DNA from 2 places in the Novilysobacter luteus genome. Region 2 is predicted to be linked to the other one. Evidence: predicted binding sites of a transcription regulator. Region 2 holds the regulator's gene; the other holds the start of a gene.
What was found. Region 2 encodes FliA, which starts transcription of late flagellar genes. Its sites were predicted from a motif close to TAAAGTTTNNCNNNCNNNGGCCGATAA; they were not measured.
Positions count from the first base shown of each region.

Region 1: KOD61_RS03755 (HDOD domain-containing protein) is a predicted target of FliA. The motif match lies at 8,730-8,756, and genes of this name have one in related genera.

Region 1 covers NZ_OU015430.1:805,049-820,823, reverse strand. The annotation lists gene KOD61_RS03790 (glutaredoxin family protein) at 1-123, opposite strand, end outside; gene KOD61_RS03785 (L-serine ammonia-lyase) at 239-1,636, shown strand; gene KOD61_RS03780 (homoserine dehydrogenase family protein) at 1,623-2,747, opposite strand; gene metB (cystathionine gamma-synthase) at 2,744-3,961, opposite strand; gene metX (homoserine O-succinyltransferase MetX) at 3,958-5,022, opposite strand; SAM riboswitch class I at 5,091-5,211, opposite strand; gene KOD61_RS03765 (NHL repeat-containing protein) at 5,343-6,473, shown strand; gene KOD61_RS03760 (peptidoglycan DD-metalloendopeptidase family protein) at 6,475-7,455, shown strand; gene KOD61_RS03755 (HDOD domain-containing protein) at 7,579-8,688, opposite strand; gene KOD61_RS03750 (peptide chain release factor 3) at 8,850-10,454, shown strand; gene KOD61_RS03745 (MliC family protein) at 10,535-10,951, shown strand; gene KOD61_RS03740 (hypothetical protein) at 11,038-11,412, shown strand; gene KOD61_RS03735 (AsmA family protein) at 11,425-13,419, shown strand; gene KOD61_RS03730 (CBS domain-containing protein) at 13,445-13,873, opposite strand; gene KOD61_RS03725 (glycosyltransferase family 2 protein) at 13,833-14,879, opposite strand; gene mtgA (monofunctional biosynthetic peptidoglycan transglycosylase) at 14,941-15,663, opposite strand; gene hslO (Hsp33 family molecular chaperone HslO) at 15,761-15,775, shown strand, end outside.
Region 2 covers NZ_OU015430.1:698,470-714,244, forward strand. The annotation lists gene KOD61_RS03195 (energy transducer TonB) at 1-302, shown strand, start outside; gene KOD61_RS03200 (chemotaxis protein CheW) at 396-887, opposite strand; gene KOD61_RS03205 (chemotaxis protein CheA) at 942-2,972, opposite strand; gene KOD61_RS03210 (response regulator) at 2,987-3,352, opposite strand; gene KOD61_RS03215 (STAS domain-containing protein) at 3,349-3,639, opposite strand; gene KOD61_RS03220 (chemotaxis protein CheW) at 3,725-4,396, opposite strand; gene KOD61_RS03225 (ParA family protein) at 4,393-5,166, opposite strand; gene motD (flagellar motor protein MotD) at 5,168-6,136, opposite strand; gene KOD61_RS03235 (flagellar motor protein) at 6,147-6,887, opposite strand; gene KOD61_RS03240 (chemotaxis protein CheA) at 6,935-8,743, opposite strand; gene KOD61_RS03245 (protein phosphatase CheZ) at 8,931-9,557, opposite strand; gene cheY (chemotaxis response regulator CheY) at 9,554-9,946, opposite strand; gene KOD61_RS03255 (RNA polymerase sigma factor FliA) at 9,993-10,745, opposite strand; gene KOD61_RS03260 (MinD/ParA family protein) at 10,742-11,635, opposite strand; gene KOD61_RS03265 (flagellar biosynthesis protein FlhF) at 11,622-13,412, opposite strand; gene flhA (flagellar biosynthesis protein FlhA) at 13,487-15,553, opposite strand; gene flhB (flagellar biosynthesis protein FlhB) at 15,550-15,775, opposite strand, start outside.

The sequences.
Region 1 (15,775 bases), 110 kb from region 2:
GAACACGCTTTGGAACTCCGGCGAGCGGGCAGCGGCGAGTACCTCCAGCGCGAGGTCGCACAGGTGGCAGTCATCACGCTGGAACAGGACCAGCACGGGTGCATCGGTGGCGGCGTCGGGCATGGAGAAACGGCTGGCAAAGCCTTAAGCGGCGAGCGCGGGGCCGTAGAATACCCGCCCATGGCCGCGTCCCCCGACCGGCCCCGTGGCCGACACCGTCGGCGGGAGCATCGGCGCAGTGGCTGTCAGCACGTTCGACCTGTTCAAGATCGGCATCGGGCCGAGTTCATCGCACACCGTGGGGCCCATGCGGGCGGCCGCGCGCTTCATCGAGCGCTGGCTGATCGAGGGCGGCGCGGGTGACGGCAGCGATCTCGCGCGGACCGCGCGGGTGCGCGCCGAGGTGTTCGGTTCGCTCGCCCTGACCGGCCGCGGCCACGGTACCGACAAGGCGGTGCTGATGGGGCTGGAGGGCCACTGGCCCAACCTGATCGACCCGGACGTGATCCCGTCGGCGCTTGAGCGCATCCGCGCGAGCAAGCGGATCCGGTTGTTCGGCCGCCACGAGATCGGCTTCGACGAGAAGCACGACCTCATCATGAACAAGCGCCAGAAGCTGCCGTTCCACACCAACGGCATGCGCTTCACCGCCTACGACACCCATGGCGAAGTGATTGCGACGCGCGACTACTACTCGGTCGGTGGCGGCTTCGTGGTCAACCAGGACGAGGCGGCCGAGGACCGCATCGTGGCCGACACGACCGACGTGCCCTACCCGTTCAACTCGGGCGACGAGCTGCTGGCGCAGGTGGCGGCCCACGGCATCACGATCGCCGAACTGATGTATGCCAATGAGCAGGTCTGGCGTACGCGCGCAGAGATCGACGCCGGGCTCGACGAGATCTGGGCGGCGATGCGCTCGTGCGTGGACCGCGGCATCCGTTCGTCCGGCACGCTGCCGGGCGGACTGCACGTCACCCGGCGCGCGCCACTGCTGCACGCCGAGCTGGTCGCGCGGCCGGAAGCCGCGACCGAGGACCCCTTGACGATGCTGGACTGGGTGAACCTGTTCGCATTGGCGGTCAACGAGGAGAACGCCGCAGGCGGCCGCGTGGTGACGGCGCCGACCAACGGCGCGGCCGGCATCATCCCCTCGGTGCTGCACTACTACGACCACTTCATCCCCGGCGCTAACCTGCAGGGCGTGCGCGACTTCCTGCTGACCGCGGCCGCGGTGGGCATCCTCTACAAGGAGAACGCCAGCATCTCGGGCGCGGAAGTCGGCTGCCAGGGCGAGGTCGGCGTGGCCTGCTCGATGGCCGCCGCGGGGTTGACCGCGGCGCTCGGCGGCAGCCCGAGCCGGATCGAGAACGCCGCCGAGATCGGCATGGAGCACAACCTCGGGCTGACCTGCGACCCGATCGGCGGCCTGGTGCAGATTCCCTGCATCGAGCGCAACGCGATGGGCTCGGTCAAGGCCATCAATGCCAGCCGCATGGCGATGCGCGGCGACGGCAAGCACAAGGTCTCGCTGGACAAGGTCATCAAGACGATGCGCGACACCGGCAACGACATGAAGGACAAGTACAAGGAAACCAGCCGCGGAGGCCTCGCGGTCAACGTCATCGAGTGCTGATCGCCCCGGACTGCGCGGCGATCCGCAGCGCATCGTCCAGCAGCGCCGCCGCGGTGACCCCTGCCCCCGCACCCGGGCCCTGGATCACCAGCGGCTGCGTGCCGTAACGGTCGGACCAGATCGCCAGCCGGTTGTCGGTACCGGTTCCGCCGCACAAAGGGTGGTCGTCGGCCAGCGACTCCAGCCCGACGCGCGCACGGCCGTCCTGAAGCCGGGCGATGAAACGCAGCTTCTCGCCACGGCGATACGCCTCGGCGAAGCGCTCGCGCAGCGGCCGGTCGAGCGCTTGGAGCCGGGTGTCGAGTTCGTCTGCCTCTACCTGTGCCAGGTCCGGCGGCACCAGCGATCCGACCTCGACCGCGTCGGCCTCCAGCTCCACACCGGCGGCGCGGGCCAGGATCAGCAACTTGCGTCGTACGTCCTCGCCCGACAGGTCCTCGCGGGGGTCGGGTTCGGTGTAGCCCGCGTCGCGGGCGTCACGCACGAAGCCCGAGAACGGCCGCTTGCCGTCGTAGTGGTTGAACAGCCACGCCAGCGATCCGGAGAGCACGCCGGCAACCGCGTGGATGCGGTCGCCACCGGCCCGCAGGTCGCGGATCGAACGCAGCAGGGGCAGCCCGGCGCCGACGGTGGCGCTGTCGCCGTAGTGGCTGCCGGCGGACTGGCTGGCGGCATTGATCGCGCGCCAGCGTTGCAGCGACGTGCCCTGCCCGAGCTTGCAGGCCGTCACCACGTGGATGCCACGCGACAACCAGCCTGCGTGCTGCGCGGCAACCGCGTCGCTGGCCGTGGCGTCGAGCACGATGCGCGGGACCTGGCCGCACAGCGCGTCGTCGATCCGGGCCAGCCCGGGCGGCTCACCACCGCGTACCGGCCTCGTCGCCAGGCCGGTCATCGTCCGTGGACACAGGCCGTCTGCCGAACGCGCCGCGAAGCGCGAGTTGCCCGCATAGCACAGCGACAGGACTGCACCATGCCCTTCGTCCTGCAGCGCGGCCAGCCGGTGGAGCACGGCGGTGCCGACCGTGCCGGTGCCAAGCAGTGCGAGTCGCACCTCCGGGAAGCGCCGGGTTGAACGCGGCGCGTGCACCGCTGCGATACGCGCGCTCACCGGCTGCTCCGTTTCGGCTGCCCCTGCAGCGCGACGACCCGGTCCAGCGCCGCGGCGATATCGGCCCGGAGGTCGTCGGCGTGCTCGATCCCGACCGAGAAACGCAGCAGTCCGTCGCCGATGCCGGCCGCCGCGCGCGCCTCTGGCGACATTGCCGCGTGGGTCATGGTGGTCGGATGCGCGACCAGGCTTTCCACCCCGCCGAGCGACTCGGCCAGGGTGAAGCAGCGCAGCCCGTCGAGGAAGGCCCGGACACCGGCCTCGCCGCCTTCGATTTCCACGCTGAGCATCGCGCCGAATCCGCTTTGCTGACGGGCGGCGATCAGATGACCCGGATGTGCGGCGCGGCCCGGCCAATGCAGTGCGCGCACGGCTGCGTGGCCGTCCAGCAACTCGACCAGCGCCGCGGTGTTTTCCTGGTGGACGCGCAGGCGGGCATCCAGAGTGCGCAGTCCGCGCAGCGTCATGAAGCTGTCGAACGGTGAGCCGGTGATGCCCAGGCAATTGGCCCACCACGACAGGCGCTCGTGCAGCGCCGCGCTGGCCGCCACCACCGCGCCGCCGACCACGTCGCTGTGGCCGTTGATGTACTTGGTGGTCGAGTGCACCACGACATCGGCGCCGAACGCGATCGGCTGCTGCAGCGCCGGCGACAGGAAGGTGTTGTCGACCACCGCCAGCGCGCCGGCGGCGTGCGCGGCCTCGATCACGAAACGCAGGTCGGTGATGCGCAGCAGTGGGTTGGACGGCGTCTCGATCCAAACCACGACCGGCCGTTCGGCCAGTGCCCCGGCCAGTGCACGCGGGTCGGTCAGGTCGACCGTGACCAGTTCGAACGCCGCCTTGTCGGCGAGTGCATTGAACAGCCGCCAGCTGCCGCCGTATCCGTCGTGCGGTACGACCAGGCGGTCGCCGGGTTTGAGCAGCGCGTGCAGCACCAGCGCGATCGACGCCATGCCGCTGGCGGTTACCACGCCACCCGCACCGCCCTCCAACTCTGCCAGTGCGTCACCCAGCAGGTCGCGCGTCGGGTTGCCGCTCCGGCTGTAGTCGTAGCTGCGCTTCTCGCCGAAGCCGGCGAAGCTGAAGTTGCTCGACAGCACCAGCGGCGGGGTCACCGCACCGAACGCGGTGTCATGGTCGATCCCGGCGCGCACCGCGGTGGTACACCCGCGGCCGGCGCCTGCGGGGACCTGGAGCTGGTCGACGCTCATGCCGCCACCTCCTGGCCGGCCAGCGCCTCGGAGAGGATAGCGGAAATCGCCGGCCCCTCCTTCAGGAAGGCATCGTGGCCATACAGCGACTGCAGGATATGCAGGCGGGTGTCGCCGCGCAGGCGCTCGGCCAGCTCGACCGCATCGGACACCGGGACAAGCCGGTCGTCGGCGACCGCCACCACCGTCACCGGGACCCGGATCGATTCGGGGTTGAGCGCCTGCAGGTCGATCGACTCCGACAGGCGCACGAACGCGGTCGGCGCGAAGCGGTTGGCGAACGTCGCGCCGCAATGGTCGAGGTAGTCCTCGGCCCCCACACGCACCCGGTCGCCGACCACCGTGGCGGCCTCGAAGCGCCGGTCGAATTCCGCCGACGTGCGGTAGCTGAGGATTGCCAGCTGGCGCGCAAGCGCGAGGCCATGGCTGTCGTCGCACTGCAATGCGCCCAGCGCGACCGCGCGTCGCTGCAGCGCGCGCCACGCACTCGCGTGCGGGTGGGAGCGGTGGCAGCCGCTGATGGCGACCAGCCGGGACAGCCGGCTGGAATGGGCGGCGGCGAACTGCAATCCCACCATTGCGCCGTAGGAGCAACCGATGAACGCCTGCAGGCGCTCGACCCGCAGTGCGTCCAGCAGGGCCGCGATGGCGTCGGCCTGGTCGGCCGGGTCCAGCGGCACGTCCAGGCATCCGTCCGCACCCAGCCAGTCGAACGCGAGCACGCTGTGCCGGCGCGGGTCCAGCGCCTTGCCGTCGCCGCATTGCGCGTCCCACCAGCCGCGGCCGGGCAGCGCGGCGCTGGCGGCGACGTGGCGGTCGGCCGAAATGCCGCCAGCAACGAAAACCGTCGGCAGCGTCACATCGCCGAACCGCTCGTAGCGGAGCGTCAGCGCACGGCGACCGGCATGGCGTAGATCGAGGACGACATCGACTTCACCGCGGGCGACCAGGGGGGTGCCGACGCGGGTCGCGCACGCGGCGTCCAGCGCGTCACCGACCACCCGGGCGGCAGCCGGGCCGGTGCGGGGCCGGGACGGAACGGAAAGGATCTGCAGGCTCATGGTGGCTTCCTTTGAGGGACGGAGCCATCGAGCTGACGGGCACACGCGCTCCCCGCAGGGACCGCGCGCAACCATCTTCCGGAGACCGGCCAGCCGGCGTCCGCAGGAATTGGCACCTTCGCGACGCTTGCGCGCCGCTGGGTTGCCCCGGCTTCAAAGGGCCTGTCCCTCAGCCGGTCTCGATGGATGTGCGGCGGATTCTGCTCCCGGCTCCGGACCATGTCAATCGCTTCATGCGTATGAAGCGATCTATCAAATCGGTTGCATGTCGCCATTTCCGGCCCGTTCAAATCCGCGGGCAGCACTTACACTTCGCGCCCATGAACCTGCGTCTTCCCCTGCTCGCGCCTGTCCTGCTGCTCGCGGCCTGCGCCACGCCGCTCCATTCCCCCGCTCCCGGCGGCGCTCCTGTGGTGGATCCGGCTTCCACATCCGCCATCGGTCCCGCGCCGGTGACGCTCACCGAGCGTTACCTCGCACACGCCGCGCCGGGCGACGAGCTCGACTCGCTCGCGACCTGGCCAACCCCGGACGGCGGCACCTGGCTGATCGCCACTGCCAAATCGAGTGATCGCCTGCTCGTGTTCGACGCCGACAGCGGCGAGCAGCTGCGCGCCGTGGGCGGGCCGGGTACCGGGGAGGGCCGGTTCGACCGCCCCAACGGCGTGGCGGTGCATGGCGACCACCTGTTCGTGGCCGAGCGCGACAACCGGCGCGTGCAGGTGCTTGCGTTGCCCGGGTTCGAGCCGACCGGCAGCTTCGGCCACGCCGAGCTGCGCAGTCCGTACGGCTTGTGGATCAACGAGATCGCGCCGGGTGAGCTGGAGGTCTACGTCACCGACAACTTCATGTATGGCGAGCGCTACGACGTGGTCCCGCCGGCGGCCGAGCTCGACCAGCGCGTGCGTCGCTACCGGGTGCGCCACGACGCCGACGGCCGGCTGCATAGCCGCTACGCGGGTTCGTTCGGCGACACCGGCGCCGACGCGCTGCACGTGGTCGAGTCGATCGCCGGCGACCCGTCGCGCCAGCGGCTGCTGATCGCCGACGAGCGCTTCCTGACCGCCGACGGCGGCATCGCTTCGACCCTGCGCGAGTACCGCTTCGACGGCCGCGCGACCGGGAAGAGCCTGCCGCACGACATGTTCGCCGCCGAGGCCGAGGGTGTCGCGCTATGGGCCTGCAGCGCCGAGACGGGCTACTGGCTGGCGGTCGACCAGCTGGAGCCGCGCACCGTGTTCCACCTGTTCGAGCGCGACAGCCTGCGCCCGGCCGGCAGCTTCCGCGGCGAGACCACCGCCTTCACCGACGGCGTGGTGGTGCATGCCGCGAGCACCCCGACGTTTCCCCATGGGGCGTTGTTCGCGGTGCATGCCGACTCCGCGGTCGCGGCGTTCGACCTGCAGCTGATCGCGCGCGGGCTGGGGCTGGCAGCGGAGTGCGGCGGTTGACGTGGACGCCTCGTCGGTCAGCAGCCGTACCTGGACGCGGATCCTCCAACGGCTGATCGCAACGACGGCCGTAGCCATCGCCCTGCTGGTGCCCGCGCACGCGGGCCAGGTCTACCGGTGGACGGATGCCGACGGCGTCACCCACTACGGCGACCGGCGCCCCGCACCCGACACGCGGGTCACCACCATCCCGGTCCCGGTCGAGCCCGCGCCGATCGCCCGGCTGCGGATCGAGCCGGTCGACGGGGGCTGGCACGCCTGGGCCGACAACAGCCTGGCCGGGCCGATCGAGGTGATGCTGCATTACAGCCGCCGCGAGAACGTCGACAGCCGCCCGGCCTTGCCGGCCCGCGCCACCGTCGCCGCCGGCGCCAGCACGCTGGTCGCCGAGCTGTACACACCCGACCGCACCCGCGCCACCGGTTTCGAGCTGCGGATGGACAGCCTGCCCGGCCACCCCAGCGCGGCCCCGCGCGACGTGGTCTACCGGCTGCCGCTGCAGGCGCGCACCGCGCGCGTCGACCAGGGGCACGGCGGCAGCTTCAGCCACGGCGACCCGGAAAATCGCTACGCGATCGACTTCGCGACCCCGGTGGGCACGCCGGTACTGGCCGCCCGTGCGGGCGTGGTGATGCAAACCGAGGGCGGTTTCGGCCAGACCGGGCTGGACCGCGACCGCTACGCCGGGCGTGCCAACTTCGTCCGCGTCCTGCACGACGACGGATCGATGGCGCTGTACGCCCACCTCGCGTCCGGCGGCGTGCTGGTGCGCAGCGGCCAGTACGTGCGCGCCGGGCAGCAGGTCGGCGTATCCGGCAACACCGGCTTCAGCACCGGGCCGCACCTGCACTTCGTGGTGCAGGTGAACCGCGGCATGCGGCTGGTGTCGCTGCCCTTCCGGATGGCGGGGCCGGACGGATTGCTGGATCTTGGTGCGGACGCGCCGTCCGCCGCCCGAAACGCCCCGGGAAGCTCCTTGTAGGAGCGGCTTCAGCCGCGATCGTGGAGTGACACGGGCGCACGATCATCCGATCGCGGCTGAAGCCGCTCCAACAGACCCGGGTCCGTGGGCAGACTCCTCCGCCTGGCGGGTAACGCCTACCAGCTACGCCGCCTCGGACAGCTGCGCGCCCAGCAGCCGCCACTTCGGCAGCTTGTCGATCTGGCCGACCGATCGCAGGTAGGCCTCGTCGACCGGGGTATCGGCGACCAGCGCCGCGGCCACATGCACCGCACCGGCGACCCAGAAGCCGGACATCCGCATGCGGCCCGGCTGGTGGTGGTTGGCGACCGCCTCGACGATCGGCATCGGCAGGCCCCACAGGCCGAGGAGGTAGGCACCGGCCTCGGCGAAATGCGGGCCCTCGGGGTTCTGCTCGGTGCCGTCGGGCAGCGTGCTGCGCATCCCCGGCAGCAGCCGGCCGACTTCGGCCAGTAGGCCGGCGGTCGCGGCCAGTTCGGCGCTGGAACCGCCGAGGATCTGCGCGGCCAGCCGCGAGGTGCGCAGCGCGCGCGCCTGCATCGCTTCGCGGTCGATCCCGTCGACCTCGGCCGGGGTCCCGAAGGCCTCGGTCGCGAGTACCAGCTGCTGGGTGTTCTGCAGGCCCAAACGCGTCACCGCGGCGCGGATGTCGGTGACCACGCGCCCGGCCGAGAAATACGCCGAGTTGCACAGCCGTAGCATCTTGGCGGCCAGCACCGGGTCCTGCGACAGCAGTTCGGCGACTTCGGCGCTGCTGGTCTCGGGGTCGCGCAAGAGCTGGGTCAGGTCGAGGTAGAGCTTGGGCGGCGGCGGCAGCGATTCGATCCGGCCCACCGCCTCCTTCAGCACCGGGTTGTCCAGCAGTTCGCGCAGTTCGACTACGCTTTCGACTGCCTCGATCAGCTCGCCCGCGTCCAGCGGCTGCCGCAGCAGGCGATGCGCGCTGGCCATCGAACGCAGGGCGTCGGCGTCCTGGCCGTCGTCGAGCAGCAGGATCCGCACTGCTTCCGGGTGGCGCTCGCGCAGGGCGGCCAGTACCTCGGTGCCACGACGGTCGCCCGCCTGCATCTCGCAAACGACGACGTCGATGGCCTCCACGGCCGTTGCGCCGTTGTCGAGCAGCGTGGCGGCGTCCTCGAGCCAGCGGGCGTTCCAGTCCAGTCCGAAATCCGACAGCGCCTGATCCAGCTCGCTGGCCCGACCGCGCTCTTTCCCCACGATGACAATCTGCACCTTGATTCCTCTCGCGCTGCGGTGTCCCGCCTCCGCTAGCGGTATCGGCCATTGCCGCGTCGACTGAATGGCCGCATGTGTGACTGCGTGGGCAGTTTCGGCCAACCGCTATAATCCGCGCCCTCCCCTTGCCTCCCGGTGCGCCCGCGCGCGCCGCGCCCATGTCCGACGTTTCCCAAGAAGCCCTGCGCCGCCGCACCTTCGCCATCATTTCCCACCCCGACGCGGGCAAGACCACGCTGACGGAGAAGCTGCTGCTGTTCGGCGGCGCGATCCAGATGGCCGGCTCGGTGAAGTCGCGCAAGACCACCCGCAGCGCCACCTCGGACTGGATGGCGCTGGAGAAGGAGCGCGGCATCTCGGTGACCTCGTCGGTGATGCAGTTCCCGTACGACGACCACATCGTCAACCTCCTCGACACCCCCGGCCACGCCGACTTCGGCGAGGACACCTACCGCGTGCTGACCGCGGTCGACTCGGCGCTGATGGTGATCGACGTGGCCAAGGGCGTGGAGGAGCGCACCATCAAGCTGATGGAGGTCTGCCGGCTGCGCGACACGCCGATCATGACCTTCATCAACAAGCTCGACCGCGAGGGCAAGGACCCGATCGACCTGCTCGACGAGGTCGAGTCGGTACTGGGCATCCAGTGCGCGCCGGTCACCTGGCCGATCGGCATGGGCAAGCGGCTGAAGGGCGTGGTCCACCTGGTCAGCGGCGAGGTGCACCTGTACGAGCAGGGGCGCAACTTCACCCGCCAGGACTCGACCATCTTCCCCTCGATCGACGACCCGGCGCTGGAAGCGGCGATCGGCGCGCCGGCCCTGGCCGAGCTGCGCGACGAACTGGAGCTGGTGCAGGGCGCCAGCCACCCGTTCGACCTGGAACGCTACCTCGCCGGCGAGCAGACCCCGGTGTTTTTCGGCTCGGCGGTCAACAACTTCGGCGTGCAGCTGCTGCTGGACTTCTTCGTCCGCCACGCGCCGTCGCCGCGCCCACGCGCCACCACCGGCCGTGAAGTGGCGCCGACCGAGGACAAGCTGACCGGCTTCGTGTTCAAGATCCAGGCCAACATGGACCCGCAGCATCGTGACCGGGTCGCGTTCATGCGGATCTGCTCGGGCAAGTTCACCGCCGGCATGAAGGCCTTCCACGTGCGCAGCGGCAAGGACCTCAAGCTCGCCAACGCGCTGACCTTCATGGCCAGCGACCGCGAAATCGCCGAGAGCGCGTACTCCGGCGACGTGATCGGCATCCACAACCACGGCACGATCTCCATCGGCGACACGTTCACCGAGGGCGAGAAGCTGTCGTTCACCGGCATCCCCAACTTCGCGCCGGAGCTGTTCCGCCGTGCGCGCCTGCGCGACCCGCTCAAGCTCAAGCAGTTGCAGAAGGGCCTGGCCCAGCTCAGCGAGGAAGGCGCGACCCAGTTCTTCCGGCCGCTGATGAGCAATGACCTGATCCTCGGCGCCGTCGGCGTGCTGCAGTTCGACGTGGTCGCCTACCGGCTCAAGGACGAGTACGGCGTCGACGCGATCTTCGAGCCGGTGACAATTGCAACGGCGCGCTGGGTGCGCTGCGGCAACGAGAAGAAGCTGGAGGAATTCCGCGACAAGAACGCGATGAACCTCGCCGTCGACGCCGCTGGCCAGCTGGTCTACCTGGCGCCGACGCGGGTCAACCTGCAGCTGGCGCAGGAGCGCGCGCCCGAGGTCGAATTCCTGGCCACGCGCGAGCATGCCCACGCGGTGGCGGCCGACTGAACCGGCGGCCACGCGCTCACGCGGCGCTGGCATGGCGGGCGCTAGGTTCGGGCCGGTCTCCCACCATGAGAGGTCCGGCGATGAGGCATCGCTGCGTTCCGCTGCTGGTTGCCACCTTGGGTGCCGCCACTGTGCTGGCGGCCTGTGACGGGCCGGACGCCCCGCCTCCGGCCGCCCCACCCGTGGCGGCCGGGACGGCAACACCCGAGGCTCCCTCGCCCCTGCCGGTCGATGTGGCCAGCGGCGACCCGGACCACGCGACGTACCGCTGCGACGAGGGCAGCCTGGTCGAAGCGCGCTTCGGCCATTACGACGCCACCGTCCGGCTCCCCGACGGAACAACGCGGACCCTGCCACGCGCCGAATCGGCCTCGGCCGGCGGAAGCGATGTGTACGTAGGCGGCGACGCCTTCATCGAGCGCGATGGTGACCGCCTGCAACTGTCGCGTGGCGGCGGCGACCCCGTCACGTGCCTCCGGGACGGCGGGACGGACTGAATGCAGGACAACGCATTCACCCGCGCTTGATCGGCGGCTGTCGAAGGTGGATGCCCAACCCGACCCAGTCATCACGGAGCGGCGCCATGGCCATCACTCGCCCGACCCTGTTGTTCGTGTCCTACCTTGCGGTCTTCGCACTGGTCGGCTGCAACGCCCAACCCGATGCCGACCTTGAGGCCCCGGTGGTGACCGAGCCCGGTGCCGCCCCGGTCGAGCCCACCGTGCCGGACGACGAAGCCGTGACCATGCGCTACAGCTGCGATGGCGGCTGGAACGTGGCGGTCAAGGGCGATGTGGTGGAGGTCACCGCCGACGACGGGCGCGTGATCCAACTGCAGCGCATCGACGACCGCAGCCCGCCGCTGTTCGCTGGCGAGGCGCTCGAGTTCGCGGTGGAGGACGGCGGCGCAGTACTTGGCCAGGATGAAGGCGGCCCCATCGCATGTCGGGCCGACTGACCGCTCCGGCCAATGGCCACCCCGACACCAAGCGGCTCACCCGACCCCCAGCACACGGAGACGGACGGGACTCCGCCCGCCTCCGCTGGCGCGCGCGCCAGGCAGCAGGTGGTCCGCCACCCGTGGTTGACGGCGCTTGCAGTGCTGGCGCTGGCCATCATCGTGCTGCTCGTGCTTTGGGACTGGAACTGGTTCAAGGGTCCGATCGAACGCCAGGTGGAGGCGCGCACCGGGCGTGACTTCGAGATCGGGGGCAACCTCGACGTCGACCTGGGTTGGGTGCCCGTGATCACCGCGGAGGATCTCTCGTTCGGCAATGCGGACTGGGCCAGCACGCCGCTCATGGCGACCACCCGGAAACTCGAGCTGGCTATTGCGATCAAGCCGCTGCTGCGCGGCCGGGTACTGATCCCCGACATCCGGCTGGCCGCGCCGCGGCTCAACCTCGAGCGGGGCGTGAAGGGCGGTAACTGGAAATTCGGCGAGCCTGGCGATGGCGAGGTCGAGTTCCGCCGCATCCGGGTCGACGAAGGCGAGCTGGCGTTCCTCGATGCCGCCAACGACACCGACATCAAGGTGGACATCGCCACCGCGAAACCAGGCAAAGGCGACGCGGCACCGCCGATCCTGGTCGAGGGAGGCGGGCGCTGGCAGGGCAACGCGTTCACCCTGGAGGGCACGGCCGAGTCGCCGCTGGAGTTGCGCGACCCCGACAGCCCATACCGCATCGATGCCCGCGCCCGGGCGGGCGACACCCACGCGCATGCCCGCGGCACCCTGCTGGACCCGCTGCGCCTGCGCGACTTCGACCTGCAGCTCGCGCTGGGCGGCAACAACCTCGCCGACCTCTACCCCTTGCTCGGTATCGCGCTGCCTGACACGCCGCCGTACAACCTCGATGGCCATTTCGCCCGCGACGGCAGCACGTGGTTCTACAACGGGTTCGACGGCACCGTCGGCGACAGCGACCTTGCCGGCGATGCCAACGTCGACACCGGCGGCCCACGCCCCTACCTGCGCGCGGACCTCCACTCCCGCCGGCTCGACTTCGACGACCTGGCCGGTTTCGTCGGCGGCGCCCCCGACACCGGCGGGGGCGAGTCGTCCAACCCCGAACTCGCCGCCCGGGCAAGCCAGCAACAGTCGAGCGGACGCGTGCTGCCCGACACCCCGTACGAACTGGACAAGCTGCAGGCGATGGATGCCGACGTGCGGCTGCGGGCGGCGCGCATCAACGCCCCATCGTTGCCACTGGACGACATGGACGCGCACCTGCTTTTGGAGAACGGCTTGCTCCGGTTGGACCCGCTCAACTTCGGCGTTGCCGGCGGCGACATCCGTTCGACCATCCGCATGGACGCGCGTGAATCCCCGATCCGCACCCGCGCCGACGTCAACGCCAGCGGGCTGGACCTGTCCAGCCTGCTGCCGGAGGTCGAACTGGCGAAGAACGCGATAGGCAAGGTCGGGGGCCACGTGCAGCTGGCCGGCAGCGGCAACTCGGTGGCCGCCATGCTTGGAAGCAGCGACGGCGAAGTGGCGGTCGGCATGGGCCGCGGGCGCATCAGCAACCTGCTGATGGAGATGGCCGGCATCGACCTGGCCGAGATCATCAAGTTCAAGCTCACCGACGACCGGTTGATCCCGGTGCGCTGCGCGTTCGGTGATTTCAGCGTCGCCGGCGGGGTCATGACCGCCCGCTCGCTGGCGTTCGACACCACCGACACCCTCCTGGTCGGCGAAGGCACGATCAATCTCAAGGACGAGCGGCTGGACCTGGTGATCAAGCCGCGCCCGAAGGACCGCAGCCTCTTCGCGTTCCGCTCACCGCTGCTGGTGGATGGGAGCTTTGCCAACCCGGACCTGCGTCCGGACATGGGGCGCATCGGCCTGCGTGCCGCAATTGCACTCACGCTCGGCAACATCGCCCCGCCGGCCGCGCTGCTGGCAACGCTCGAGCTCGGCCCCGGAGAGGATGCGTCCTGCGGCGGGCGCTACGCCAAGTGACCAGGCGCGATGCCGCGGTTGTCGATCAGCTGGCGATGTAGCGCTGCAGCTGGTCCAGTTCGACTTGCTGGTCCTCGATCACCGCCTTGACCAGGTCCCCGATCGACACCACGCCTAGCACCTCTCCGCCCACCACCACCGGCAGGTGGCGGATGCGTCGGTGGGTGACCACCTGCATGCACTGGTCGACGGTGTCGTCCAGCCCGACGGTGACTACGTCGGGCGTCATGATGTCGCGCACGGCGGTGTCGGAAGAGGACCGGCCCTGCAACACGATCTTCCGCGCGTAGTCGCGTTCGGACAGGATCCCGACCAGTCGCGCGTCCTCGATCACCAGGACCGCGCCGATGCACTTTTCGGCCATCAAACGCACCGCGTCGATCACCGGTACGTCCGGACCGATCGCAAAAACCTCAGGCGCTTTCGCTTCGAGCAGGTGCCGCACGTTGCGCATGGCCGTCTCCTTCGACGAGGTGGACCTGCCCGGAGGATACCCCGGAGGCCGGACGCCACGTGTCAATGAGGTACAGCGGGCGCTGCTTGGACTCGTCGTACAGCCGCCCCAGGTACTCGCCGATCAGCCCCAGCGCGATCAGCTGCACGCCGCCGAGGAACAGGATCACCGCCATCATCGTCGGCCAACCCTGCACCGGGTCGCCGAACGCGAGCGCCTTGACCACCACCCATACGCCATAGCCGAACGCGACCATCGCCGTCAGCAGGCCGAGGTAGGTCGCCAGCCGCAACGGCGCGGTGGAGAAGCTGGTGATCGCCTCCAGCGCAAGGTTCCACAGGCGCCAGTAACTGAACTTGCTGGTGCCGGCGACGCGTGGCTCACGGTGGTAGGGGACCGCCACGCGATTGAAGCCGACCCAGCCGAACAGCCCCTTCATGAAACGGTGGCGCTCGCGCAGCCGACCCAGCGCCGCCAGCGCGCGCGGCGAAAGCAGCCGGAAGTCGCCGGTGTCGGCCGGGATCGGCGTCTTCGACAGCCGACCAATCACCCGGTAGAACGCGTGCGCCGAGCCGCGCTTGAGCCAGCCCTCGCCCTCGCGCTCGATCCGGGTGCCGAACACGTCGTCGTAGCCGCAACGCCACTGCTCGACGAAACGCGGAATCAGTTCCGGCGGATCCTGCCCGTCGGCGTCGAGGATCAGCGCCGCGCCCTGGTCGACGTGGTCCAGCCCGGCGGTCAGCGCCAGCTCCTTGCCGAAATTGCGCGAAAGGCGCAGCAACGCGATACGGCGGTCACCCGCCGCCAGCGCCTGCAGCACCGACCAGGTCGCATCGGTGCTGCCGTCGTCGACGTACACCACGCGGCAGTCCAGCCCGTGCGTGGCGGCGACGTCGTCGAGCACCGCGGCCAGGCGCGGTTGCAGCACCGGCAGGCTCTCGGCCTCGTTGAAGGCGGCGACGACGACGGTCAGGCGGTTGTCGGTGGCGTGGGTATCTGCGCTCATCGGCCGCATGTTAGCCCGCGACCCATGCGTTGTCGGTCATCGCCGTGCGCCGCAAGTCCCGTTACTCCAGCCCGTCGAGATAACCCGTGCCGCCGATCTGGCGCATCTGTCGCTGGATCGCCCGCGTGCGGCGCTGCACGTACGGGCCCGGGCGCGCCGCGCTGTAGCGTTTCGGACTGGGCAGCACCGCCGCCAGCCGGGCCGCCTCGGCCGGCCCAAGCTCGAACGCATCCTTCCCGAAGTAGGTGCGGGCGGCGGCCTGGGCCCCGTAGACGCCATCGCCGAACTCGGCGACGTTGACGTACACCTCGAGGATCCGCGCCTTCGGCCAAAGTGTTTCGATCAACACCGTGTACCAGGCTTCGATGCCCTTGCGCACCCAGCCGCCGCCGCTCCACAGGAACAGGTTCTTGGACACCTGCTGGCTGATCGTGCTGGCGCCGCGCAGCCGGCCGCCGCGGGCGTTGTTGCGACGCGCCTTCTCGATCGCCTCCAGGTCGAAGCCGTGGTGCTCGGCGAAACGCTGGTCCTCGGAGGCGATCACCGCCACCGGCAGGTGCGATGACACCTGGTCGCGGTCCCGCCAGTCGTATGCGATGCGGAACCCGCCATCACCCTGGCCCCACGCCTGCAGCACGCGGGCGGCCATGAACGCCGAGAACGGCGGGTCGATGAAGCGCAGCGTGGCCACTTGCAGCGTGCTCACCAGCAGGAACATCAGTGGCAGTGCGAGCAGCCAGCGCAACCAGCGGCGTCGCCGGCGGGTACCCGGGGTCTTCGTCATCGCTTGCACCGGTTGACCTCAGCCCCCATCTCGCGCATCCACCCATCACTGGTCTGCACGCATTATCCGCGATGCGCCGACACAGGAACCGCCACCGATGAACCTTTCCGAT
Region 2 (15,775 bases):
TGCGTTCGTTCTTCGTCGCCGCGCTGGCCGTGGCATTCGTCGCCCCCGCCTTCGCCTCCCCCGACCTCAAGCCGATCAAGCGGGTCGAGCCCGAGTACCCGGCCGAAGCCGTCCGCGCCGGTACCCAGGGCTTCGTCGAGGTCGAGTTCTCGGTCGACGCCGCCGGCAAGGTCGAGAGCGTCTCGGTCGTCAACGCCCAGCCGGCCCGCGTGTTCGAGCGCTCGGCGGTGGCCGCGGTCAAGAAGTGGTCGTTCGCTCCGGGCGGCGGTCGCGGCAAGGTGCGCCTCGACTTCGCGCTGTAAGGGCACGATGCCGCCGGGCAACCGGCGGCCTTGCGTTGCGACAAAAAAAAACGCGCCTTCCGGGGCGCGTTTTTCGTTTCGTGGATCGTGCGGTCAGGCCGCCAGCGCCTCGGCCACCAGGCCCATCTCGCTGCTGCCCATCAACCGCTCGATGTCGAGCAGGATCAGCATCCGCTCGTCGAGGGTACCGATTCCGGTCAGGAACTGGCGGTCGATGGTCGCGCCCAGCTCGGGCACCTCGCGGATCTGCTCGGCGGACAGGCGCACCACGTCCGACACGCTGTCGACCACGATGCCGACCACGCGGTCGGCGACGTTCAGCACGATCATCACCGTGAGCGGGTTGTAGTCGGCGGCCAGGCGGAACTTCAGCCGCATGTCGATCACCGGCACGATCACGCCGCGCAGGTTGATCACGCCCTTGATGTACTCCGGTGCGTCGGGCAAGCGGGTCACCGCGTCGTAGCCGCGGATCTCCTGCACCTTGAGGATGTCGACGCCGTATTCCTCCTCGCCCAGGGCGAAGGTCAGGAACTCGTTGCTGGCACCGTCGCCGTCCAGGCCCGGTGTGGGCTGGCGGGTCATCGAGTCGGGGCGGAAGCTGCTCATGGTGGGTCCTTGGTTGCGGTCCGGCGGCGCTCAGGCGGCCGACGGGAGGGGATTGGACTGCGCCAGTCCGCCGGCGTCGACGATCAGCGCGACCCGGCCGTCGCCGAGGATGGTCGCGCCCGACACACCGGCGATGCGGCGGTAGTTGGCCTCGATGTTCTTGACCACCACTTGCTGCTGGCCGAGCAGCTCGTCGACCTCCAGCGCCAGCTTGCGGCCGTCGCTTTCCACCACCACCGCGATCGGCGCCGGGGTCGCGGCGTTGGCGGCGGCGCCAGCGCCAGCCGGGTGGGGCAGGCGGTACTGCTCGCGCAGGTTGACGAGAGGCAGGTAGTCCTCGCGCACCTTCAGCACGCGGGTGTCATTGGCGATCGTGCGGATCTCGCCCGGGCCGGGCTGCAGCGATTCGATCACCATGTTCAGTGGCAGGATGAAGACCTCGTCGCCGACCGCCACCGACATGCCGTCGAGGATCGCCAGCGTCAGCGGCAGGCGGATCGACACGGTGGTGCCGACGCCCTTCTCGCTGCGGATCTCGACCTGGCCACCGAGCGCGACGATGTTGCTCTTGACCACGTCCATGCCGACGCCGCGGCCCGACAGGTCGGTCAACGCGTCGGCGGTGGAGAAGCCGGGGTGGAACACCAGGTCCCAGACCTGGGCGTCGGTGGGGTCGGCCGGCACCGGCAGGTTGCGCTCGGCCGCCTTGCGCAGGATGCGCTCGCGATCCAGGCCCTTACCGTCGTCGCCGACCTCGATGATGATGTGCCCGCCCTGGTGGGCCGCGCTCATGCTGATGGTGCCGGTCTCGTCCTTGCCCGCGGCGACGCGTTCGGCCGGCATTTCCAGGCCGTGGTCGATCGCGTTGCGCATCAGGTGCACCAGCGGGTCGACGATCTTCTCGATCACGCCCTTGTCCAGCTCGGTCGCCTCGCCCCTCGTCTTCAGCCTTACCTTCTTGTCGAGCCGGGTTGCGAGGTCGCGCACCATACGCGGGAACCGGCTGAAGGCGAACTCCACCGGCAGCATGCGCACGCCCATGATCGCTTCCTGCAGGTCGCGGGTGTTGCGGTCCAGCTGCTCCAGGCCGCCCAGCAGCGCTTCATGTGTGTTCGGGTCCAGCCCACTGGACTGCTGGCGCAGCATTGCCTGGGTGATCACGAGTTCGCCGACCAGGTTGATCAGGGCGTCGACCTTGGCGACGGCCACGCGGATCGAGGTCTCGGCGTCGCTGGCGCGGCGCGCGGGCACGTCCGCGGCGTCCGCGCCGAGGGCGGGCGCGGTAGCCGCGGCCGCATCGTCGGCATCCGGTGCAGCAGCGGCCGCCTCCGGCTGGACCGCGTCGATGGTCAGCTCGCACTGGTCCTCGACCCAGGCGAACGCCTCGTCGATCGCACCGCGGGCGACGCTGCCGGGCAGCATGAGGTCCCACGCCAGGTGGGCCTCGAACGGGTCGAGTTCGGAAAACGGTGGCAGGCGGTCGTCCAGGCAGGTCGCGCCGAGCTCTCCGAGGCTTTCGAGCTCGCGCAGGATCCGCAGCGGGTCGTTGCCGCTCATGAACAGCGACGGCTCCGGGCGGAAGCCGATGCGCCAGTGGTCCGGGCCGCCGGCCGTCATTGATGCGTCGGAACCGCCCGCGGCGCCGTCCACCGTTTCCGGCGACGCGCCGGCGAGGATCCGGTCCAGCCCGGCGCGCGCATGCGCGAGGGCCGCGTGGTCGATCGCGCCGTCACCGTCGCCGTCGCCCTGTTCGGCGGCGGCGAGCAGGCCACGCAGCACGTCGACCGCTTCCAGAAGCACGCCCACGGCGCTGCCGTCCAGCACGCGCTGGCCGCTGCGGGCCTGGTCGAGCAGGGTTTCCAGCAGGTGGGTCAGGTCGGTGACCCGGCCAAAGCCGAACGTCGCCGCGCCACCCTTGATCGAGTGCGCGGCGCGGAAGATGACGTTGACGACGTCGGCGCTGGCGCCACCGGCCTCCAGTCCCAGCAGGCCGGACTCCATCGCGTCGAGGCCTTCGCGGCTCTCCTCGAAGAACGCGGCGTGGAACTGGGTGATGTCCATGGCGCCGGGCTCCCTCAGCCCAGGACCTTGCGGACCGTGGCGAGCAGCTGGTCGGGGTCGAACGGCTTGACCAGCCAGCCGGTTGCGCCCGCGGCCTTGCCTTCCATCTTCTTGTCGCCGCCGGACTCGGTGGTGAGCATCAGCAGCGGCGTGAACTTGTAGTTGGGCAGCTGGCGCAGCTGGCGGATGAGCTCGATTCCGTCCATCCGCGGCATGTTGACGTCGGTGACGACCGCGTCGAACGACGCGGTGCGGGCGATGTCGAGCGCGGCCTGGCCGTCTTCGGCCTCGCGCACGTTGAAGCCGCCCGATGACAGTGCGAACGCGACCATCTGCCGCATGGAGGTGGAGTCGTCGACGATCAGTAGGTTGGCGCTCACGCGGGGTCTCCGGAGGGTGTATCTACGCCGAGGCTGGCGGCGAGCGCGAGCGAACGCGCGGCGTCGGCCAGGGTCGGCGAGGCGAGGGTGACGATGGTGCTGCGGCCCGCCGCGGCGCGGTCGCGCACGAAGGCGTGCAGCAGCTGCAGCCCGGCCGCGTGCACGCGCCGTACCTGGTCGCCGGCCAGCTGCACCGGCGCGTCGTCCTCGAGGTGCGGCAGCAGCGTGGCCTGCAGTTCGGCGACGTGCTCGATGCCGAGGTCGGGTTGCAGCGACAGTTGGGTCATGGTGGCGGGCGTCGGGCGGCGGGATGTCGTGAGGATTAACGGCGGTGTTGTGGCGGACTTGAGGGGAACGCCCCGTTCGGGCGGCTTACGCGAACAGCGCGTTCGCATCCAGCAGCACGACCGGACTGCGGCCGATCCGGGCGATCCCGAGGATCGCGCCGGCATCGCTGCCCGACAGCGGCGGCTCGATGTGCTCGCGCGCCAGCGTGGCAACGTCCTCGACCGCGGTCACCAGTACGCCGATCAGCTCGTCGTCGCGTTCGACAACGACGATGCGCGACTGCTCGCTTTCGACCACGTCGGCGCTGCCGAGCCAGCGGCCCAGGTCGAACACCGGGACGATGCGCCCGCGCAGGTTCATCACGCCGAGCACGGCCGGCGGGGCGTTGCGCATCGCGACGATCGGTGCCACGCGGACCACCTCCTGCACGCGGAGCAGTTCGAATGCGTAGTGGTCACGGCCGATGCCCAGGCGCAGCCAGCGGCCGGAACCCGAAGGTCGCGCCAGCCGGTGGGGTACCGTGGCGGACGCATCGGGCGAGGTGTGCCGCGGCATGTCTGCCGGGGCCTGTCGCGCGGCGGACGCAGGTGGGGGCTGCTCTGCAACGACGGGCGCGGCGACCACTGCGGGCCCGGGCGCGGGGTGTGCCGCAGCCGGCGCGGTCATCGCGATGCCGGGCATCGCAGGCAGGGCCGCGACATCGGCGACGTCGCACAGCAACTCGTCCAGGTAGGCATCGACCGCCAGGGTGGTCATGCGGCCTCCTGCTGCCGCGGCATCGCGGCAAGCAGCCAGTTGAGTGCGGAGCGGTAGGCGTCGGCGCCGCGCCCGGTGGGCAGCTCGGCCGCGGTCAGCGTGGCGGGGTCGCGCAGCCGAGTGTCCATCGGGATCGCCTTCGGCCAGACCCGGCCCTCGTACAGCTCGTGCAGCCGGTCCAGGCTCTGCACGCCCGAACGGGTACGGCGGTCATACAGCGTCGGCAGCACGTGCCGCGGCAACGGCCGCCGGCGCGAGCGCTCGACCATGTCGGCGGTGCGCAGCATGTCGGCCAGGCCGTGCAGGGCGAGCGGATCGGTCTGGGTCGGCACCACCAGCCGGTCCGCCGCCGCCAGGGCATTGACCATCAACAGGCCCAGCGTGGGCGGGCAGTCGAGCACGGCGTAGTCGAAGTTGGCGCGGGCGGCATGCAGCGCGCGGCCGATCGACAGGCCGAGCCCGGCCTGGGTCGCGCCCCGGCGCTCCAGCGTCGCCAGCGCCGGCTGCGCGGCGACCAGCAACAGGTTGTCGATGGCGGTGCCGCGTGCGAGCGAGCGCAGCTCGGCGGCGCCACCCGTGTTGAACAGGTCGTGGCTACCCGCCGGCGGCGGGTCGGTCGGCACCGCGAACGCGCGGGTCAGCGAGGCATGCGGGTCGAGGTCGATCAGCACCACGCGGGCGCCATCGGCGGCGAGGCCGCGCGCCAGGCATAGCGAGGTGGTGGTCTTGCCGACGCCGCCTTTCTGGTTGGCGATGGCCCAGGTCTGCATGTCAGGGGGCTCCCAGGGCGCTGCCGCCGGCCGCGGCGTCGGGCAGCGGGAAAAGCGGTTGCACGTCGCTGGCATCGGCCATCACCGGCGGCATCCGCTCGGTGACGGCATCGGGGCCCTGCGGCGCGGCGAGGATCACCAGCAGCACGCGGCGGTTGGCGTTGCGACCCTCGGCGGTGGCGTTGTCGGCAACCGGCTGGTGCTCGCCGAAACCGACCACGGCCAGCCGCTCGGGGCCGACACCGGCGCCGATCAGCTCGTGCACGACGCTGCCGGCGCGCGCTGCCGACAGCTCCCAGTTGGACGGGAACTGCACGGTGCGGATCGGCTGGTCGTCGGTATAGCCCTCCACGCGCACGGCGTTGGGCTCGTCGCGCAGCACGCCGGCCAGCCGGCGCACGGTTTCGGTTGCCACCGCGCTGGGTACCGCGACGCCGCTGGCGAACAGGATGTCGCTCTGGATCTCGACCTCCAGGAAGGTCTCGCTGCGACGCACCGTCACCAGCTTGCGGCGAACCAGGTCCGACAGCGCTTCCTGGATGCGCTTTCCGATCGACTGCAGCTGCTCGGCGCGCCGGCTCTGCGGTCCCTCGGCCGCCTGCATCGCGGCGGCCGTGGCGCGGGCCGTCTGCCCGAAGGTCGGCATGTCGAGCACCTGCAGCATGCGCGGCGAGTTGATCGGGGTCGCGGCCGATGGCCCGGCCTTGGAATCGGGCGTCTGCATCGACGGACGGTCGAACGAGGAACCGCGCAGCTGGGTCTGGCCAAGCTGGATCGGCGAGATGGTGCGCGGCGCGCCGCCAAAGGCCGACGACAGCGAATCGGCCAGCACGCGGTACTTGCCCTCGTTGAGCGAGGAGATCGCGTACATGACCACGAAGAAGGCCAACAGGAGCGTCATCAGGTCGGCGTACGGGATCGCCCAGGCCTCGTGGTTCTGGTGCTCCTCGTGGCGATGGCGGCGACCCATGCGCGGCGCCTCAGTGGACGAAGCCGTTGAGCCGCGCCTCGATGTTGCGCGGGTTCTCGCCCTGGGCGATCGCGATCAGCCCCTCGACGATCATCTCGCGCTCCTGCGCCTGGTGGCCGATCAGGCCCTTGAGCTTGCTCGCGATCGGCAGCAGCGCCAGGTTGGCCAGGCCGATGCCGTAGATCGTCGCGGTGAACGCGGCGGCGATGCCGTGGCCGAGCTGGCTCGGGTCGGCGAGGTTCTTCATGACCGCCATCAGGCCCAGCACCGCGCCGATGATGCCCAGCGTCGGCGCGTAGATGCCCATCCCCTCGAACACCTTGGCGGCGGCGACGTCGCGGTCGGACTGGCCGTGCAGCTCGATCTCCAGCATCTGCCGGATCGCCTCGGGCTCGACGCCGTCGACCACCATCTGCAGGCCCTTGCGCAGGAACGGATCCTCCAGCGCCTGCACCTCCGCCTCCAGCCCGAGCAGGCCCTGGCGGCGGGCGGTGCCGCTCCACTCGACGATGCGCGAGATGATCGCGGTGCGGTCCTGCATCGGCGGCTGGAATACCCAGCGCACGATGCGCAGGGCACGCTTGAAGGTGTCCATCGGCGTCTGCACCAGGATCGCCGCGATGGTGCCGAGCACCACGATCACGAAGGCCGCCGGCGACCAGAGGCCGGACAGCCCCGCGCCCTTGAGCACGCTGCCGCCCAGCAGGGCGCCAATCGCCAGTACGGTGCCGATGATGCTGAGCCTGTCCATTGTCCGCGTTATCGGTTCGTGGGCCGGATTCTTGAGGTCGCCATCGCTCAGCGACCCCCGCGCACGCCGGTGCGGTACAGCGCGTCGACGTCGAGGATCAGCGCCATGCGGCCGTCGCCGATCAGGCTGGCGCCGGCGTAGCCGGCCAGCCCGCGCAGCGTCCGAGGCAAGGCCTTGATCACCACTTCCTCGCGCCCGCGCACGCTGTCGACCGACAGGCAGAATCGCTGCTCGCCGGACTGCAGCACCACGGCGGTGGAGTCGGCCAACGTCGTCTCGGGTACGCCGAGCCACCGCCGCAGCGACAGCAGTGGCACCGGCTGCTCGCGCAGGTCCAGCACGGTCTGGCCGTCGACCTGCATCGCCGCGCCGCGCTCGTGCGACAGCACTTCGACCACGCGCACCAGCGGCAGCGCGTAGACGTCGCCGGCCAGTTCGACCAGCAGGGTCGGCAGGATCGCCAGCGTCAGCGGGACGCGGATCTGGAAGCGGCTGCCGCGACCGGGTTCGGACTGGATCTGCACCTCGCCCGACAGTTCGCGGATCTTCGACTGCACCACGTCCATGCCGACGCCGCGCCCTGACAGGTCGCTGACCTCCGCGCGGGTGGAGAAGCCGGCCATGAAGACCAGCTGCAGGCACTCGTCGGGAGTGAGCCGTGCCGCGGCCTCGGGTTCTATCAGGCCCTTGCGCACGGCGCTGTCGCGGATCCGGTCGGGGTCGATGCCCGCACCGTCGTCGCGCACCTCGATGGCGACGTGGTCGCCTTCCTGCTGCGCGCTCAGCACCACCTGGCCCTGCGCGGGCTTGCCGGCGGCCAGGCGGTCGTCGGGGCTTTCGATGCCGTGGTCTATCGCGTTACGGACCAGGTGCACCAGCGGGTCCGACAAGGCCTCGACGAGGTTGCGGTCCAGCTCGGTCTCCGCGCCGATGACCTCCAGCTCGACCTTCTTCTGCAACTGGCGGGCGACGTCGCGTGCGAGCTTGGGGAACCGCGAGAACACGCGGCCGACCGGCTGCATGCGCGCCATCATCACCGCCGACTGCAGCCGCGAGGTGGCCGCGTCCAGCGTGGTCACCGCGCGGTCGAGTTCGTCGTCGCGCAGGCGCGGGCGGATCGTCTTGAGCCGGTTGCGCGCGAGCACGAGCTCGCCGACCAGGTTGACCATCGCGTCCAGCCGGCGCACGTCCACGCGGACCGTCGGGTCTTCCTGGTGCGCGGCGGCGGCGGGCTTGCGCGGCGCGGCGGGTGCAGCGGGTGCCGGTAGTGGCACCGCCGGTGGGCTGCCCGCGGTCGGGGAATCGGATACGGCCGACGTCCCCGGCGCGCCATCAGCCTGGATGCCGGGAATGCCGCCGTTGCCGTGCAGGCTGTCCAGCAGCGCTTCGAAGTCGAGATCGTCGATGTCGTCACCGCCGGCAGCCGGGCCGCTGGCGTCCGCCTGTGCCGTCGCGGTCGCCGATGCACCGGCACGCAGGGCGTCGAGCAGGCCCTGCGGCGCCGGCATCAGCACTTCGCCGGCGGCGACGCAATCGAGCAGGTCCACCAGCAGGTCGAGCGACTGCTGGGCACCGTCGAAGGCCTCGGCGTCGAGCGGCACCTCGCCGCTGCGGGCGGCATTGAGGCGGTCCTCGACCGCATGGCAGATCGCCACCATCGGCGGGAAGTCGAGGAAGCCGGCACCGCCCTTGATGGTGTGGAAGCCGCGGAACACCGCATTGAGGCATTCGCGGTCGGCCGGGCTGCGCTCCAGCGCGACCATCTGCTCGCCCAGCTGGTCGAGGATCTCGCGCGCCTCGATCAGGAAGTCCGCGCAGATATCGTTGCCGGTGTCGTCTTCAAATGCAGCATTCATGGCCTGCCCCCTGCCGCCGTAGGAGCGACGTCAGTCGCGAACCACTGACAACCGGATGGACGGCGCCAATCCAGGACGCGCACGATGGCCGCCCCCGCGATCGTCGCGGTGTCGCGGCGTACCTCAATGGTTCGCGGGTCGCGACTGACGTCGCTCCTACAGGAATGGGTGCGGCGGCGCATGGGCGTCAGAGTCCCAGCGAGGACAGCAATTCGTTGGCGTCGTCCTGGGTCGCCGGGGCGGCGTCCAGTCCGGCGATCGACGGGCCATTGCCGCGATTGGACAGGTGCAGCGGCTCGCTCGGGCCGGTGACGTCGCCGAGGCCTTCCTGCACGGCGCGCACCAGCTCGACCACGCGCAGGATGATCTGCCCGGTGAGGTCCTGGTACCCCTGCGCGGCGGTCATTTCCGACAGCCGCTCGCGGATGCCGGCAATGGCGTCGACCTGGGTGGCGTGCCCTTCCTGCAGCTTGCCAAGCAGGCCCGAGCATTCCTGGATCAGGTCCAGGGTGCGCATGCTGGCGGTCTCGGTGAGGGTCACCACGTGCTCCAGGCGGGCGCAGGCGTCCGGCAGCGAGCCGTGGCCGGTGTGTTCGGCGGGGCCGCCGAGCGCCAGTTCCAGCTCGCGCGCGATCCGCGCCAGGCCCTGCACGAACGGCTGCGTGCGCCACTGGATCAGCTCGTCCACGTTGGCCCGCCAGCCGGCATGGTCGTCGTGCTCGAGCGCCCACAGCGCCGCATGCAGGCGCCGCGTGATCAGCTGGCGGTCCTGCACGGGGATGGCCGTGGCCGGCGAACCGGCATCGGTGCTCACGCCGCGCTCTCCAGCCGCTCCCAGATCTTGCCGAGCTTGTCGCCCAGCGTGGCCGCGGTGAACGGCTTGATCACGTAGCCGTTCACGCCAGCCTGGGCGGCCTCGATGATCTGCTCGCGCTTGGCCTCGGCCGTCACCATCAGCACCGGGGTCTTGGCCAGGGTGGCGTCGGCGCGGATCGCCTTGAGCAGGTCGATGCCGGGCATGCCGGGCATGTTCCAGTCGGTGATCACCAGGTCGAACGGACCTTTGCGCAGCTCGACCAGCGCGCTGGTGCCGTCGTCGGCCTCGGTGGTGTTGAAGAAGCCCAGGTCGTTGAGCAGGTTCTTGACGATGCGGCGCATGGTCGAGAAGTCGTCGACGATGAGGATCTTGATGTTCTTTTCCATGGGTCAGGCTCGTGCGGGTGTTCGGGAATGGGGGGCAGCGGCGCAGTCAGACGTCCTGGTCGAGCTGGGCTTCCTCGCGCCAGTCGCCCAGGCGCGCGCGCAGGCGCAACATCGCCTGGCCGTGGATCTGGCAGACCCGCGACTCGCTGATCGACAGCACCGCGCCGATCTCGCGCAGGTTGAGCTCCTGCTCGTAGTACAGCGACAGCACCAGCTGCTCGCGTTCGGGCAGGTCGCCGATGGCGCCGCCGAGGGCTTCGCGGAACGCGGAGTGCTCGAACTCGCGCGCCGGGGTCGCGTTGGCGGTGGACGCCAGCCGCGGCTCGCCGTCGTGCTCCTCCAGGTGCGCATCCAGGCTGATCAGCTGGCCGCGCGCGGCGTCCTCCAGCATGCGGTGGTACTCGTCGAGCGATACCTCGAGCCGGGCGGCGACCTCCTGCGCGGAGGCGGCACGGCCGGTGTCCTGCTCGACACCGCGGGTGGCGGCGACCACGTCGCGGTACTTGCGATGGACCGAGCGCGGCACCCAGTCGCCACGGCGGATCTCGTCGATCATCGCGCCGCGGATGCGGATGCTGGCGTAGGTCTCGAACGCCGCGCCCTGGTCGGCCTGGAAATTGCGACCGGCGTCGATCAGGCCAAGCATGCCGGCCTGGATCAGGTCGTCGACCTCGACGCTCGCCGGCAGGCGCGCGGCGAGGTGGTGGGCGATGCGGCGCACCAGCTCGCCGTGGCGCTCGACGATGAGCGCGGTGTCGCTGGGCTGGTGGGCGCGGTAGGCGGCTGCGGCGGTGCTCATGCGGCGGCACTCCGGGACGGTTGCGCGATCAGGCGCTCCATGAAGAACTCGACGTGGCCGCGCGGGCCCGGCGGGCTCTGCCACTGGCCGGCACGCCGGGCGATGTCGCGGAACGCGGCCGAGGCGGGTGCCGACGGGAACGCGTCGACCACCGCTTCCTGCCGCTGCACTGCGCGGCGCAGCCATTCGTCGCGCGGGATCGCGCCCAGGTAGTTGAGGGTCACGTCGAGGAACTTGGAGGTGACGCGCTGCAGCTTGTCGAACAGCTGGCGCCCCTCGGCCGCGTGCTGCACCTGGTTGGCGAGGATCTGCACCCGGCTGACGCCGCGGTCGCGGCTGAGCACCTTGATCAGCGCGTAGGCATCGGTGACCGAGGCCGGCTCGTCGCAGACCACCACGATCACGTCCTGCGCCGCCTGGCAGAAGGTCAGCACGCCGTCTGCGATGCCGGCCGCGTTGTCGACCACCATGGTGTCGATCGGCACGTCCAGCTGGCTGAAGGCGTGCACCAGGCCGACGTGCTGCTGCGGCAGCAGCTCGGTCATGTGGCGCTTGCCGGAAGCGGCCGGGACGATCCACATCCCGCCGGGGCCTTCAAGCAATGTGTCGCGCAGCTCGCAGCGACCGGCCAGCACATCGGCCAGGGTGAAGCGGGGCGACAGCCCGAGCATCACGTCGACGTTGGCCAGGCCCAGGTCGGTGTCCAGCAGCAGGGTGCGCTGGCCGGCGTTCTGCAGCGACAGCGCGAGGTTGACCGAGACGTTGGTCTTGCCGACGCCGCCCTTGCCGCTGGCGACCGCGATCACTCTGACGGGAGCGGGGCGCACGGACTCCGGCGCAGCGCCGGGCTGCGTCGCCGGGAAAGCGGGATTGTGGTCAGGCGACGGCATGACGGTCCTCGGTGGCAAGGGGGTTATCGGCAGCACGGCGCAATTTCTCCAGTTGCAGCACGAGGCGGGAGGCGTCGGCGTGGGCGAGGTCGGTCGCGACCTGCTGTCCGGCGGTGGTGTAGGCCAGGCTCAGGCCGTTGCGGATCACGGTCGACAGCGCGGCGCCGAGGCGGCCGGTCTCGTCGAGCTTGGTCAGCACCACGCCCTCGGGCGTGGCCATGCGGTACCGGCGGACCACCTCGTTCATGTCGTGCGGGTGGCCATTGGCCGGCAGCACCAGCAGGCTGCGCACGTTGCGGGTGGCGCGCAGCCAGGTGATCTGGCCGAGCAGGGCGCGGTCGCGGGCGCCATAGCCGGCGGTATCGACCACCACCAGCGGGTAGTCCTGCAACTGGTCCAGGGTCTGCTGCAGCGCCTCGGGGCCGTTGGCCTCGCAGACGGTGATGCCGAGGCGGCGGCCGTGGGCGTGCAGCTGCTCGCAGGCGCCGACGCGCTCGAAGTCGGTGGTCACCAGCGCCACGTCGCGGGCCCTGTGGCGGGCGGCAAAGCGGGCGGCGAGCTTGGCCGCGGTGGTGGTCTTGCCGGCACCGGTCGGGCCGACCAGGGCGATCACGCCACCGTCGTCGATAGGCTCCTCGCGGCTGATGGTCAGCATCCGCGCCAGCTCGGCCAGCATCGGGGCATGCACCCGCGCCGGGTCCAGCGCCGGGTCGATCTTCGCTGCCAGGGTCTGCGCCAGCGTTTCGTCGCAGCCGTAGCCCAGCAGGGTGTCGAATGCCGCGGCGCGCGCCGGCGAGCCGCGCAGTCGCTCAACCGCGAACTGCCCCATCTCGCGCTCGATCAAGTGGCGCATGGTGGCCAGTTCCTCGCGCATCGCGGCGACGGCGGGATCGGCGTCCCAGCGCGGGACGGCGTGGAGGTGGCGGTCGGTCGCGGCGGCCTCGGCGGCCTCGTCGTGCCGCGCGACTGCGTCGGTGCTGTCGTCCAGTTCGGCGACCGGTGCGAGCGACAGTTCGATCGCCTCGGCGGTGGCTGACGGGTGCGCGGGTTCTGCTTCGGGCGCCGGCTCGGGCAACGGCTCCAGGCTCAGCTCGAGCTTCGGGGCGGGCGTGACATGGACCTGCGGCGCAGCGGCGGCCTCCGCAGCCTCCGGCGACGGGTGCTGCCGCGGCGGCGCAGGCGGGGAAACCGGGGTGGCCGGCATCTGTGCGGCCGGCGCAAGCGCGGCGGGCGACAGGCTGACCACGTCGTTGGCGGGTTCGGCGTCGGCGACGTTGGCCGGCACCGCGCCGAGCGCGGCCATCATCGCGTCGAAGCGGCTCTGGCCGGCCTCGGCCACAGTGGCATCGTTGCGCGCGGTGTCGCCGTGCGAGGCGCCGGAGGTGAGCTCGGCCAGGGTCGGTTCGTTGGAGGCCGGACGGACCGTGTCGCCGATCTTGAACACCGCGCGGGCACGGGTGGCGAGCGTTTCGCGGACCGAAGGGGCGGGGGCCGTGGAGGCCGCGGCGCGCGCGGCGGAAGGCACCGCGGCGGAAGGCACCGCGGCGGGTTCGGCGGCGGCTGCCGGCGCGGCATTGGCGGTGGTCGGCGAGATCCGCGGCGTCGCCGCACGAAGGGCCTGGTGCACAAGCGCCTCGTCGTAGTCGGTGGCCGAGACCACCTCCACCCCTTCCGGACACGGACGGTTGGAGAGGATCACCGCATCCGGGCCTTGTTCGTCGCGGACCATCCGCAGCGCGGTGCGCATGTCGCTGGCAATGAATCGCTTGATTCTCATCAACTACCCCTGACCACTCCGGCGTGTGCCGTTCTCGTTGCGTCCTGCACCGCCGTGGCGGTGCCTCGTTGTGTTCAGCCGATCGCGCCGACCAGGCGCAACCGTTTGTCTTCCGGCACTTCCGTGTAGGCCAGCACCGACAGCGCGGGGACGCTGTGGCGGACCAGCCGCGCGATGGTTGCGCGGATGCCCGCCGGGACCAGCAGCACCGCGGGTTCGCCGCGGCCTTCCTGCTGGGTCACGCACTCGCTGAGGTTCTGGTGCAGCCGCTCGGCAAGTCCGGGTTCCAACGCGGCCCCCTGGCCGTTGACCGAGTCCTGCAATACCCGTTCCAGCGCTGGCGCCAGGGTGTAGACGGGCAGTTCCGGGTTGAGCCCGTTGAGCTCCTGCACGATGAAGCGGCCCAGCGCGGTGCGGACCGCGGCGGTCAGCGTGGCCGGGTCCTGGGTGTGGGCGCCGTGCTCCAGCATCGCCTCGACGATCTGCCGCATCTGCCGCAGCGGCACCTTCTCCACCAAGAGCGACTGCAGCACGCGCACCACCACCGACAGCGGCAGCAGCTTGGGCGTCAATTCCTCGACGAGCTTGGGCGCCGCCTTGCCGACACTGTTGAGCAGCTGCTGCGCCTCCTCGTGGCCGAGCAGTTCGGCGGCGCGCTCGCGCACCACGTGGGACAGGTGGGTGGCCACCACGGTGGCGGCGTCGACCACGGTGTAGCCCAGCGACTCGGCGTGCGCGTGCTGGCTCTTCTGGATCCAGACCGCGTCCAGCCCGAACGCCGGGTCCTTGCCGGGGATGCCTTCCAGTGGGCCGAACACCCGGCCTGGATCGAGGGCGAGCTCACGGTCGGCATGCAGCTCGCCGGTCGCCACCGGCACGCCGTGGACGAGGATGCGGTACTGGCCGGGCGCCAGCTCCAGGTTGTCGCGCACGTGCACGGCCGGGATCAGGAAGCCCAGGTCCTGGGTCAGCTTGCGGCGCACGCCTTTCAGGCGCGCCAGCAGTTCGCCGCCCTGGCTCTTGTCGACCAGCGCGATCAGCTTGTATCCGACCTCCAGCCCGAGCGGCTCGACCGGGCGCACCTCGTCCCAGCTCAGTTCGGCGGTGGTCGGCGCGGACGCCAGCTCGGCGGCCTCGTCCTCGACCCGCGCATCGGTCGCGCCGCGCTTGTGCAGCCGCCACGCCGCATAGCCGAGCACCGCGGCCAGCACCAGGAACGGCAGGTTGGGCATGCCCGGCACGATGCCGACGAGCCCCATCAACAACGCGGCGACGATCAGTGCGCGCTTCTGCCCGAACACCTGCTTGCGTACCGCCGGGCCCATGTCCTGCTCGCGGGTCGCGCGGGTGACCAGCATTGCCGCGGCCGTGGAGATCAGCAGTGCCGGCAGCTGCGCCACCAGGCCGTCGCCGATCGCGAGCAGCGTGTAGGTCTGGGCCGAGTCGCCGAAGGCCATGTCGTGCTGCAGCAGGCCGATCAGGATGCCGCCGACCAGGTTGATCACCAGGATCAGCAGGCCGGCGATGGCGTCGCCACGGACGAACTTGCTGGCACCGTCCATCGAGCCGTAGAAGTCGGCCTCCTCGCGCACTTCCTCGCGGCGCGCGCGGGCGTCCTCGCGCGACAGCAGGCCGGCATTGAGGTCGGCGTCGATCGCCATCTGCTTGCCGGGCAACGCGTCGAGGATGAAGCGGGCCGAGACTTCCGAGATGCGCCCCGAACCCTTGGTCACCACCACGAAGTTCACGATGGTCAGGATCGCGAAGACGATCAGGCCGACCGCGTAGCTGCCCCCGATCACGAACTGCGCGAACGACTCGATCACGTGGCCGGCCGCGGCGGGGCCTTCGTGGCCGTGCAGCAGCACCACGCGGGTGGAGGCGACGTTCAGGCCCAGCCTCAGCAGCGTGACCATCAGCAGCACGCTGGGGAACACGGAGAACTCGAGCGGCCGCTTGACGTAGACCACCGCCATCATCACCACCAGCGACAGCGCGATGTTGATGGTGAACAGCGCGTCCAGCATCAGCGGCGACAGCGGCACCACCACCATCGCCAGCATCGCCAGCACGATGATCGGCGCGGCGGCGCCGTTGCGGATCGCGGCGGCGATGCCGGAAAGCCGGCTCCCGGTGCTCATCGCGTCGGCTCCCCGTCACCGTTGGCAGGCCCGGCCGCCGTGTCCGGCGCACCGTCGGCGCCGACGTCGACCTGGGCCAGCACCGGCATCGGCCCGTGGGACGGGTGCCAGTGCCTGAGCTGGTACACGTAGGACAGCACCTGTGCGACGGCAGCGTAGAGTTTCACCGGGATTTCCTGGTCGACCTGCGCCTGCCGATACAAGGCGCGTGCCAGCGGCGGC